DNA from 4 places in the uncultured Merdimonas sp. genome. Region 3 is predicted to be linked to each of the others. Evidence: predicted binding sites of a transcription regulator. Region 3 holds the regulator's gene; each other region holds the start of a gene.

What was found. The regulator Rex, encoded in region 3, represses fermentation and respiration genes when NADH is low (regulators of the CRP and FNR family bind a similar motif). The targets are predictions, from matches to a motif close to ATTGTTAANTANTTAACAAT.
Region 1: the regulator Rex is predicted to act here: its motif matches at 1,155-1,174, upstream of ABGT54_RS03545 (L-lactate dehydrogenase).
Region 2: the regulator Rex is predicted to act here: its motif matches at 1,486-1,505, upstream of ABGT54_RS05350 (trans-4-hydroxy-L-proline dehydratase activase).
Region 4: the regulator Rex is predicted to act here: its motif matches at 1,806-1,825, upstream of gap (type I glyceraldehyde-3-phosphate dehydrogenase).

The regions. Positions count from the first base shown of each region.
Region 1 covers NZ_CAWVHE010000003.1:549,194-552,318, reverse strand. The annotation lists gene ABGT54_RS03550 (CoB--CoM heterodisulfide reductase iron-sulfur subunit B family protein) at 1-158, opposite strand, end outside; gene ABGT54_RS03545 (L-lactate dehydrogenase) at 178-1,122, opposite strand; gene ABGT54_RS03540 (5-formyltetrahydrofolate cyclo-ligase) at 1,312-1,872, opposite strand; gene ABGT54_RS03535 (glutaredoxin domain-containing protein) at 1,869-2,132, opposite strand; gene ABGT54_RS03530 (transcriptional repressor) at 2,235-2,642, opposite strand; gene ABGT54_RS03525 (heavy metal-associated domain-containing protein) at 2,657-3,025, opposite strand.
Region 2 covers NZ_CAWVHE010000011.1:24,169-27,293, forward strand. The annotation lists gene ABGT54_RS05340 (S-layer homology domain-containing protein) at 1-885, opposite strand, end outside; gene ABGT54_RS05345 (hypothetical protein) at 1,033-1,344, opposite strand; gene ABGT54_RS05350 (trans-4-hydroxy-L-proline dehydratase activase) at 1,593-2,501, shown strand; gene hypD (trans-4-hydroxy-L-proline dehydratase) at 2,504-3,125, shown strand, end outside.
Region 3 covers NZ_CAWVHE010000013.1:50,189-53,313, reverse strand. The annotation lists gene alr (alanine racemase) at 1-25, opposite strand, end outside; gene ABGT54_RS07255 (NAD(P)H-hydrate dehydratase) at 22-1,542, opposite strand; gene ABGT54_RS07250 (redox-sensing transcriptional repressor Rex) at 1,720-2,361, opposite strand; gene ABGT54_RS07245 (ABC-F family ATP-binding cassette domain-containing protein) at 2,491-3,125, shown strand, end outside.
Region 4 covers NZ_CAWVHE010000013.1:266,056-269,180, reverse strand. The annotation lists gene mnmA (tRNA 2-thiouridine(34) synthase MnmA) at 1-929, shown strand, start outside; partial or broken gene ABGT54_RS08380 (histidinol-phosphatase HisJ family protein) at 926-1,740, shown strand; gene gap (type I glyceraldehyde-3-phosphate dehydrogenase) at 1,865-2,878, shown strand; gene ABGT54_RS08370 (phosphoglycerate kinase) at 2,987-3,125, shown strand, end outside.

The DNA.
Region 1 (3,125 bases), on a different contig from region 3:
ATCTCATCGTTCCCCAGAGGGTACACGCCGCCGCAGCACTGCCATTCTTCCAGTTCTTCCAGTTCAAAGCCCAAAACTTTGGCCGAAGCCCGGGCGTAAGCGTCCAGGTCTTCGGCTTTATTTTTCAGCGTACAGCCGGGGTAATAGCTGTATTTCATAGCGTTTCCTCCTCATTTCTTATATCTCAATCTGAGCGATCACATCTTTTAATACCTTGGCGCTGGCCTGCAGTCTCTCTACCTCTTCCTCTGTCAGGTGGATCGGGATCCGTCCCTGCACGCCTTTTGGTCCTACCAGGGTCAGCGTACTTAATGCCACATCCTCAATCCCGTACTCGCCATGCATCATGCTGGAAACAGTTGCTACAGAATCGGATGCCGCAAGGATCAGATTACAAAGTTCACAGACTGCAACAGACACGGCGTAGAAAGTGGCTCCCTTCTTGGCGATCACCTGGCCGCCGGACTTGTGCACATATTCTTCCATTCCCGCTTTATCCAGCTCTTTTAAATCTACCTTATCCTTCATCACCTGATAGTAATCATCCAGGTTCATGCTGGCGATATCAGCGCTGTTCCACGGAACAAAAGAGGAATCCCCGTGTTCTCCGTAAACATAAGCGTGAATATTTTTCTGTGCCACATGGAAATGCTCTGACAGACCGTAACGCAGACGCGCCGTATCCAGAATGGTTCCCGACCCGATGATCTGATTCTCCGGCAGACCGGAGATCTTTGTAAACACATAGGTCAGGATATCCACTGGATTGCTGACAATGATATAGATGGCATCCGGCGCCGCTTTCACGATCTCCGGCGTGATCTCTTTGATGATATTCACGTTCGTCTGTGTCAGTTCGATCCTGGTCTGGCCGGGCTTACGGGCAATCCCGGAAGTGATGATCACAATATCGGATCCTGCCGCATCCTCATAATCTCCTGCTATGATCGAAATCGGATTGCGGAAGCAGGTACCCTGCTTAATATCCATCACTTCCCCTTCCACTTTTTCCTTATTGATGTCAATGAGGACCAGTTCCGACGCAATGTCCTCTCCCGACAGTTTATAGGCGATTGTTGCCCCCACACTTCCTGCTCCAATAATAGTGATCTTACTGCTCATACGTTTCCTTTCCTTTCTTTTGATGAAATAAGATTGATAATTTTTTATCATAATAACATATCGTTAATTATTTGACAAGAAGTGTATTTATCTTTTTTGTTAATTATTTAACTTGATCAATATTAATATGGGGACGGGGGATTTTCAAAAATCCCCCGTCCCCATATTAATATTGATCATTATCTTTGACTATTTTCCTACATGTATCGCGCCTGTTTCTGTAACGATCAGATCCATCTGCTGATCATGTTCTTCCACCGGTATATCGTCTGTCAGGAACAATTCCCTGCAAAGGGCCGCTCTGGTGCAGGCAGTCTGTTCCAGATACCGGTCATAATATCCGCCTCCGTATCCCAGGCGGGCTCCCTGTTCATTACAGGTCAGACATGGGACCAGAGCCAGGTCTATCTCTTCCGGGCGGATCAGTCCGGCTCCCGGCGCCGGTTCCAAAATTCCAAAAGTCCCGGGTGCAAGGTCCTGTAAAGAATGGATCTCATAAACCTGCATCACGCCTTTTTTCTCACAGCGCGGCACGCCCAGCCGTTTTCCCTCCGCCAGCACTTTTTCCAGAAGAGGGCGGGTGTTGATCTCCCCTTCCATCCCCACATAACAGAACACCACTTCTGCCTGTTGGAATTCCGGAAGTTCCGCCGCCAGCATACAGATCCTCTCATCTGCCATCTGATAATAGGCGCCGGAAAGAAATTTTCTTTTCTCTAACAGCTCTTCCCGCAGTCTTTGTTTCTTCATGGCTGCACCTTCTCCAGTACCAGGTCCAGGTCCAGCGTCAGAGTTCCGTCCTCCAGCTGAAAGCATGGGATTCCGATCTTCCCTTCTTTTTTCACTTCATCAAAGAGTGGCTCATGATCTCTGAGTTTCAAAAAACGCTTCAGATTTGCGGTACTGTCTGTCCAGTCCAGATAGATATAAGAAATATTCTTGTCCTTCAGCACTTCTTCTGCATGCACGCAATCGGGACAGGCGTTGGTTCCATACATAATCAGTTTCATCCTATTTTGCCTCCTGCTTTTGTTATCTCATAACAACCCATTTATTGTTTAGCACAAAAGTCCGCATAATACAATAGGAAATGAAAAGAAACTTCCCTGCTGCTACCGGCAGTGATATATAATCTTTGACACTTTCTTTCCAGTGCTTAAATAACCGTACTGTCTGACCCCCTCCCGGATGATCTGGTCCAGCTTTTCTTTTGACAGCCGGCAGATCGTATCATCCTCCAGGATGATCTCGCATCCGCCGTCATTACAGCACCCTTTCCCGCACTCAATCTTGTACAGGTTCTGCCTGCTGATCGCTCCAATCTCTTCCAGTGCGTTGATCATGCGATAAACCGTGGCCACCCCGATCCGTTTGTCCTGTTTCGAAGCCTTGTAATAGATTTCTTTGCAGCTTGCACAGTCATCCTTCAGGATGATATCAATCAGAAGTTTTCTCTGCTTTGTGATACGACATCCATTTTCTTTTAATTGTTCTATGATTTCATCTTTTCTGCTCACCATACCGCCGCCTCATATCAGGAAATGCTGACAACTTCAAATCCCGCTCCTTCTACAGCCTGTTTCAGAACACTCTCATCTACCGCACGGTCGTAAGACACTTCCGCCCGGTTATCTTTCAGGTTTACTTTTGCCGAAACCCCGTCTATCGCGTTAAGCGCACTGGTCACACTGTTCACACAGTTCTGGCAGTGCATGCCTGAAATGCGGATCGTGCGGCGTCCGATCACAGGACCGTCAAGCGTCTTCCTTTTCGGCTTTTTCGGCTTCACGCTGCCGGATCCGCCACCGCAGCATGCCCCCTCTCCTTTGAAATGCTTCAACGATCCCTTCACCGCAAAGATGAGAACGATCAGGATCACCACCATAATAATCGCGTCACCCATCACTATCCCTCCATCCTGTTCCTGTCATTCTATTGATTAGTATATGCTAACTACGGTTAGTATTCAATAACTCCAGGTGGATTTTATTGATATTTTTTCT
Region 2 (3,125 bases), on a different contig from region 3:
GTAGATCTCGAACATTTGCGGATTGTTGCTAAGATCCAGCTCCCGGATGTCTGTGTCAGAGCAGTAGAGGGCTGCAAGTACAGGGTTCTGGCTAAGATCCAGCTCGGTAATGCCGGTGCCGGATACCCGGATGTGTACCAGATCCGGATTGTTTGTAACATCGATCTCGGTCATCGGTGTGTTGGTGACATAGACTTCATAGAGTTCGGAATTCTGGCTTAAGTCCAGAGCTGCCACCTGTGTATTCTCGCAGTTCAGAGCAAAGAGCGCCGGATTTTTCGTAACGTCCAGCTGACTTATGTTGGTGTTGTTGCAGTCCAGACGCACCAGAGCCGGATTGGCGGATACATCCAGAGCAGCGATATCCGTTTCATAACAGTGAAGTTCGGTAAGCTTTGGATTCTTACTTACGTCCAGAGCAGTCAGGCCCGTGTAGGTACATTCCAGATAACTAAGCTCCGGGTTGTTGCTTACGTCCAGGCTGGTAATGCCGGTGTCAGAGCAGTTGAGCCGGGTAAGCTTCGGGAACTGGCTTACGTCCAGGCTGGTGATGGCAGTGTAGCAGCACTCCAGAGTTTCCAGAGAAGTAAAATACTCGATCCCGGTAAGATCTGTTACATAGTATTCTCCCCAGAGAAAATCAATGGTATCAACGCTGTCGATCTCTGTCTGGGAGAGCGTTCCGCTTGCATCCAGGTCGATCTGTGAAGAAATGTATCCCCGGAATACTTCATCGGGGAAATGAGCTGCATCCACTGCAATCTCAGATGTGGACACGCCGGGATCCGTAGCGGGCGCTTCCTCGGCGTTTGCGGTTGCCGACAGTGAGAGCGCGGCCAAAGCCGGAAGCACCAATAATTTTTTCCAGTCTTTTCTTGTGTTCATACATGTCCTCCTTTTTACTGGTATCCTGTTTTGGTTGCCGGAATTTTATCCTATTTACAGAATATCAGAAAACAGGGAGACAGAATGATTCAAAATTATAATAAAAGCGCCTGTCTATAGAGAAACTCTATAGACAGGCGCTGTGGTTTACAGAAGATTGATCAGGATCCCCAGCCGGTGAAACGTTGTGGTGAGGGGAGCGCCGTTTCTGCGGATGCTGATCTGGAGCAGAGTCAGGGCAGCCACAAATCCGGCGCCGTTGAGGATCCCTGCGCCAAGAGAGATCAGATCTCCTTTCAGGACCAAAGTCTTATCCTGCAGCATCAGAAAACTGATCAGCGCCCCGGTAATATAATTCCAGATATTCAAGGCGTAGCGGTTGCCGTTGTGGTGTTTGGAATACCGCATCAGAAACGTCATACACAGATTGACTGCGATAGCGGTCAGCAAATAGGTCATGTCAAAGTCTCCTTAGAGTGAATGGTCTGGGAAAAGCCCCGGTAGAAGATTATAACCCTTTTTGCGCGGAATGCAAAGGGAAAGAAAAGGGGTATAGGAAATTTGCCCTAAAAAGAGTTTGTTTTTCTGGTACTCCTGCCTATTGACAAATTTATAACATTGGGGTAGATTTAAGACAAACAGATTAGACTAAAGTTCAAACTGAAGTTCAAACTACGGTTTGTACAAAAATTTCACAGGAGTGTGTGATGAAAAACATAACCAATATACAGAAATTTTCAATCCACGATGGAGATGGGATACGCACCACCGTTTTTTTTAAGGGATGTCCGTTAAAGTGCACCTGGTGTCATAATCCGGAGACACAGCGTTTTGAGAGAGAGATGCAGGTGGACAGGGAAAAATGTGTGGGCTGCGGCGCCTGTGCTGCGGTCTGTCCTGCCGGGGCGGTACGGATGGAGGACGCCCGCCCGGTACTGGATACGGAAAAATGTACGCTCTGCGGCAAGTGTGAGAACTTCTGCCCGGCAGGGGTGCGGGAGATCATCGGCAGAGAATACACGGTAAAAGAACTGGTAAAAGAGCTGATGAAAGATCAGATGTTTTACGAAGAGTCCGGCGGAGGCGTCACCCTTTCCGGCGGCGAAGTGATGACTATGGATATGGATTATATTCTGGCAGTGGCAAAGGAGCTGAAACGTCAGGATGTGACGCTTACCATCGACACCTGCGGATACGTTCCATATGAGAAGTTTGAAAAGATCCTCCCTTATGTGGACACTTTTCTATATGACGTAAAGGTGATGGATCCGAAGCTTCATAAAGAATATATGGGAACAGACAACAAACTGATTCTGGAGAATCTGGTCCGTCTGGCTCATGACGGGGCAAGGATCTACATCCGCATTCCCACGATCAAAGAGGTCAACGGGAACGAGCAGAACATGAAGGAGACCATCGCTTTCCTTCAGGAACATGATATTCATCCGGCACAGGTCAATCTGCTGCCTTACCACGATACCGGAAGCGGCAAGTACCGGAAGCTGGATATGGAATATAAAGGAACCAACCTGCATGCACCGGACAGAGAAGAAATGGAAGCATTTGTTTCCCTGTTCGTGGACGCAGGATTCAAAAACACCAAAATAGGAGGGTAAACATGGGAACATTACGCGGTATGAATGAAAGAATTCAGAAGTTGAGAGAGATCAGTGTCAACACACCGGTTCACATTGATCTGGAGCGGGCGAAGATTGAGACAGATTTCTACAGGGCAAATGACGGAAAGTATTCCATTCCGGTCATGAGAGCTATGACTCTGAAAGAGTATTTCTCCAAAAAGACACTGTATCTTGGAGACGGAGAACTGATTGTGGGAGAAAAAGGTAAAGATCCCCAGGCTTCTCCTACATTCCCGGAGCTTTGCTGCCACAGCGAAGAAGATATGATTGTTATGAGCGAAAGAGAACTGGTGTCCTTTAAGACTACAGAGGAAGACCGCAAGCTCCAGAGAGAGGAGATCATTCCTTACTGGACAGGAAGAAGTATGAGAGAAAAACTGCTCTCCAGAATGACTCCGGAGTGGCAGGAGTGCTACCATGCAGGTATGTTTACTGAGTTCATGGAGCAGAGAGGACCGGGACACACCTGTGGTGGAGAACAGGTATTTACTACCGGATACATGGATTATAAAGAGAAGATTAAAAAGACCATGGATGAGCTGGATTATATCAACGATCCGGAAGCTCTGAACAAATGCGAAGAGCTGAAGGCTATGGATA
Region 3 (3,125 bases):
CACAGACTCTTGTGTATTTGTTCATAACCATTCCTTCCTTTCCTGTGGTTTTTCCCCGCTGATTTCCATGAATGCGAAACTGATATACTCCAGCAGATCTCTTGCCAGAACACTGTAAACGCCTTTTGCTTCTCTGGCCAGATCTCCGGACCTTCCGTGGAGATATACGCCAAGACAGGCGGCGTTCCCAGGTGTCTGATGCTGAGCCATAAGCCCTGCGATGATGCCGGCAAGCACATCTCCTGCTCCTGCTTTTGCCATGGCGCAATTACCGCTCCTGTTGAAAAACAGCCCCTGATCAGGGACGCCGGTCAGTGTCCGCGCATCTTTCAGAACGCAGACCACTGCATGCTCTTTTACGAACGATTTTAAAAGAGAGATCCGGTGTTCCTTTAAGTCTTCCACCGTTGTATTAAGCAGCCTGGACATTTCCTTCATGTGAGGAGTCAGCACTGCGGTTTTTCCGGATAGACAGCGAAAAGACTCCGGATGTGCGGATAACAGATTCAGCCCGTCTGCATCAATCACAAAAGGCCCTTTTCCGGATTCCAGCGTGGTCCTTAGAAGTTCCAGAGAAGTCATAGAGGTTCCAAGCCCGGACCCGATACAGACTGTATCTGCCCATTGTAACAGCTCCGTCAGATCCTGCCGGTCAAATTCGCGATAAGTACAAAGGATCGCCTCCGGCACTGCGGATTGAAGGATCTGCCGGTTTTCTTCGGCTGTATAGATCTTGATCAGACCGGCGCCGCTTAAATACGCGGCCATGGCATTCAGATACGCGGCCCCGGACATTCCCCTGCTTCCTGCAATGACCAGAAGTTTCCCAAAATCCCCTTTGTTGGCATCTTCCGGACGGGCAGGCAGCATTTTCTGATAGTCGCAAAGATCCGGGAGGAAAATCCCGTCCGCACACAGCTGACTGGTGGAGATCCCGATATCTGTTACAAATATCTTGCCTGTATAAGAACGGCCGGGAGAAAGGAAGAGCCCGGTTTTCCTTTTCTGAAATGTTATGGTAATGTCCGCCAAAAAAGCAATCCCCATTACCATACCGGTATCTGCGGATATCCCGGAAGGAATATCGATGGCAACCTTCAGGCCGGAAGATTCGTTCATCTGGCGGAGAACTTCCCGGCAATCCCCCTGAATCTCCCGGTTCAGCCCCACGCCGAAGACGGCGTCAATGACGGTGCTGTAATTACCCGGAACATACCCATCTCTGACCGGGATCCCGGTCTGATCAAGAGCCGCCATCTGAAATTCGGTTTCCCGGGTGCAATGCTTTCGATTTCCCACCATGCAGACCGTTGGGGAATATCCTTTTTCAGCCAGCAGTCTCGCAATGGCGAAACCGTCTCCGCCGTTATTTCCGGATCCGCAGACAATACAGGGCGCATCCAGAGAAATACGCTCTTCTTCCATAACCTGTATACAGGACTGTGCCGCCCGTTCCATCAGTTCCAGCGCGGTCACATCTGTATGTTCGATCGTAAAACGATCCGCCTGCTGCATTTGTGTTCCGGTTAAGAGATAATCCATCGCCGCGTTCCCTCCTGTTGATTGTATATGCTTTACCGGCTTTGTTTGTTCCGCTTCCGCAACAGACAGAGAATCCGGACTTTGTCCCCGGTCTCTGTTCATGATTAACGGATACAAATAAGAGCGTGTAAAAGCGGACCATAAAAATATGGCGGCTGTTACACGCTTCTTTTTTGACTATTTGTGTTCTTCTTTATATCTGCTGATGTTATAAGATAACTGCATCAGGCTTTCGGACAGATGTACATTCTCTACAATGACATTGTCCGGCAGATTCAAGTCTGTATGTGCGAAATTCCAGATCGCGCGTACGCCGTTGTCTACCAGGAGGTTGGCTACCTCAATCGCTTTTTCTTTCGGGATCGTAAGAACTCCGATCTCCACTTCGTTATTCTGGATAAAGGACTTCAGTTCGTCCATCATGCGTACCGGGACTCCACGGATCGACACGCCTTCGAGCCTGGGATTCACATCAAAGATTCCCTTCAGGATAAATCCCCGCTTTTCAAAAGCAGTATAATTCGCAAGAGCCTGTCCCAGATTTCCTGCTCCGATGATGATGATATTGTGATCTTCCTCCAGGCCCAGGATCTTTCCAATCTCGGTATACAGATACTTTACATTATAGCCATATCCCTGTTGACCAAAGCCGCCGAAATTGTTAAGATCCTGCCGGATCTGGGATGCGGTCACCTTCATGCGCTTGCTAAGATCGCCGGATGATATGCGCTCTACTCCGTTTTCCAAAAGTTCTCCCAAATATCTATAATATCTTGGCAGCCGTCTGATCACTGCCCGAGAAATCCCTCTGTCTTCCACTTGCCTTCACCTTCCATGTTGTTTAATCTCACAAATTATTATATAGAATTGTATTTGCAAAGTCAAACTTTTAGTTGTATTTTGTCTTTTTTTCGTTATAATGGAAACGGATATAATAAGGAGGAAATTATGATATTAGCATGTCATAAAATCAATAAATCATTCGGGGATCACGTCATAGTAAAGGACGGCTCATTCCACATGGAAGATCATGAAAAGGCCGCCCTGATCGGTCCTAATGGCGCCGGAAAATCAACGCTTCTGAAAATGATCGTGGGGGAACTTCCTTCCGACGGCGGCGAAGTGATCCTGACAAAAGGAAAAACTTTAGGATACCTGGCGCAGCACCAGGAAATGCAGAGTGGAAATACCATATACGAAGAAGTAAAGCTTGCCAAAGCAGATATTATTGCAATGGAACAAAAGATCCGCAGCATCGAACAAACGCTGGATACTCTCACGGGCGAAGCGCTTTCTTCCACACTGGAAGCTTATAACCGCCTTACTTCCGAGTTTGAAAGACAAAACGGATATGCCTGTGAAAGTGAGATTGCAGGTGTTCTGAAAGGACTCGGTTTTGCAGAAGAGGAATTTGGAAAAACGGTAGATACCCTGTCCGGCGGTCAGAAAACCCGTGTTTCCCTGGGGAAACTGCTTCTTACGAACCCGGATATCCTGCTTCTGGACGAGCCTACCAACCATCTGGATCTTTCTTCTATCGCCTGGCTGGAAACTTATCTTCTGAATTATCACGGCGCGGTCCT
Region 4 (3,125 bases), 220 kb from region 3:
TAAGCGCAGTGGAGGATGCAAGAAGAGTGGCGGACTCTCTGGGGATCCCGTATTATGTGATGAATTTCCGGAAAGAATTTCAGGCACATGTCATAGATTATTTTGTGGAGGAGTATCTTCACGGACGGACGCCAAACCCCTGCATTGCCTGCAATCGTTATGTGAAATGGGAATCGCTTCTGGAAAGGAGCAGGCAGATTGGCGCAGATTTTATTGCTACCGGTCATTATGCCAGGATCTGCCGGCTGGAAAACGGCCGTTACACGCTGAAGACATCGGCCACAGGAGCCAAGGATCAGACCTATGCGCTTTACAGCCTGACCCAGGATCAGCTGGCGTCCACGCTGATGCCGGTGGGGGATTATACCAAGGATCAGATCCGGCAGGCGGCAAAAGAAATGGGGCTTCTGGTGGCAGATAAGCCGGACAGTCAGGACATCTGTTTCGTGCCGGATGGAGATTATGCGTCCTTTATTGAAGACCGGACCGAGGCGGGAAGCCTTCCGGGAAATTTTGTGCTGTCAGACGGTACGGTAGTGGGAACCCACAGGGGCATTATCCATTATACCGTAGGCCAGAGAAAAGGTCTGGGACTTGCGCTTGGACATCCGGTCTTTGTACTGGAGATCCGCCCCGGGACCAACGAGGTTGTGATCGGAAGCGCAGAAGAATCCATGACCACGATGGTAAGAGCCAGACGGATCAATTTTATGTCGGTTCCTGACCTTACGGAGAAAAAAAGAGTCTGGGCAAAGATCCGTTATAACCATAAAGGAGCCTGGTGTCTTGCAGAAAAAACCGGAGAAGACGAGATCCTCTGTACGTTTGAAGAACCGCAGCGGGCAGTGACGCCCGGCCAGGCGCTGGTGCTGTATGACGGAGACTATGTGCTGGGCGGAGGAACGATTGTGAAGGAGGAAGCAAGATGAGAGCAGACGTTCACATGCACACCAATTTTTCCCATGATTCTCAGGCAACCCCGGAAGAAATGATCCGCGGGGCAATCTCAAAAGGTCTGGAAATGATCTGTTTTACCGATCATTATGACAAAGACAATCTGTCCTGGGGACCGGAAGACATCTTTGAGCCGGAAGCCTATTTCGCAGGACTTAGGCCTCTCCAGGAAAAATACCGGGACAGGATCGATGTCCGGATCGGTGTGGAACTTGGCCTGCAGCCCCATCTGGGGATTTTTATCATGAGTTTGTGGCAGAGTATCCCTTTGATTTTGTAATCGGATCTTTGCACAGCATCCGGCGGGAGGATATTGTATACGGAATGGAACACAATCCCGAATTCCGGCAGATGACGGACCGGGAATTCTACCGGATCACGCTGGAAGAGATGCTGGAGGATGTGAAAGTCAGCCGGGATTTTGACGTGCTGGGACACATGGATTATATGGTGCGGTACGGCAAAGAACGGGAAAAAGAATATTCATATGCCAGATACGCGGACCTGATCGATGAGATCCTGCGTACAGTGATCGAGAAGGGAAAAGGTATCGAAGTAAACATGGCGGGATTCAAGTACGGACTTCCGTTTGCCCATCCCCATCCGGATGTGCTAAGAAGATACCGGGAACTGGGCGGAGAGATCCTTACCGTAGGAGCCGACGGGCACCGGCCGGAGCACATTGCCTACGATTACGGGAAGGTATCAGAGATCCTGAAAAGCTGCGGATTCCGCTATTATACAGAATTTGCAGGAAGAAAACCGGTTTTCCGTCAGATCCTGTAAAAACCGTATTCAAAAAAGGGAAAAGCACTTGAATTTTTGAAACATATTTAGTACAATGATTCTTGGTTGATGATTCTTTAACAAATTGAAGGGATCAAGAAAAAAACTTTAGGAGGAATTAATCATGGCAGTAAAAGTAGCGATTAATGGATTCGGACGTATCGGACGTCTTGCATTCAGACAGATGTTTGGAGCAGAGGGGTATGAAGTAGTTGCGATCAACGACCTGACTTCCCCGAAGATGCTTGCACATTTATTAAAATATGATTCATCCCAGGGTAAATACGCTCTGGCTGATAAAGTTGAAGCTACTGATGATTCTATTATCGTAGACGGCAAAGAAATCAAAATCTATGCAATGGCTAAGGCTGAAGAACTTCCCTGGGGAGAGATTGGCGTTGACGTTGTTCTGGAGTGTACCGGATTCTACACATCCAAAGAAAAAGCTTCTGCACACATCAAAGCAGGCGCAAGAAAGGTAGTTATTTCTGCACCGGCCGGTAATGACCTGCCAACGATCGTATATAATGTAAACCACGACACACTGAAACCGGAGGATACTGTGATTTCTGCAGCTTCCTGTACTACCAACTGCCTGGCTCCGATGGCGAAAGCCCTCAATGACCTGGCTCCGATCAAGACCGGTATCATGTGCACCATTCACGCTTACACCGGCGACCAGATGACTCTGGACGGACCGCAGAGAAAAGGCGACCTTAGAAGATCCCGTGCAGCTGCTGTGAACATCGTTCCTAACAGCACAGGCGCTGCAAAGGCAATCGGCCTTGTAATCCCGGAACTGAACGGCAAGCTTATCGGCGCTGCACAGCGTGTTCCGACCCCGACCGGATCTACCACCATCCTGACTGCAGTTGTAGAAGGAACTGTTACCGTAGATCAGATCAACGAGGCTATGAAGGCTGCTTCCAACGAGTCCTTTGGATACAACACCGATGAGATCGTATCCAGCGATATCGTTGGTATGAGATATGGTTCTCTGTTCGATGCAACACAGACCATGGTACTGCCGCTTGACAACGGAACCACACAGGTTCAGGTTGTTTCCTGGTATGACAATGAGAATTCTTACACAAGCCAGATGGTAAGAACGATCAAATACTTCTCTGAGTTAGCATAATTCAGAGATCAGCTAAGACTCAAGTAAGGGTCCGGTCTTAAGTGGGCCGGACCCTTTTTGTAAGGAGAAACAGAAGTTTCTCTAAAATAAGCTTTAGGAGGCAAAAAGATGCTTAATAAAAAATCAGTCGATGATATCAATGTGAAAGGAAAACGAGTACTGGTAAGATGCGATTTTAATGTGCCGCTGATCGACGGAAAGATCACAGACGAAAACCGTCTGGTGGCAGCGCTTCCCACCATCAAAA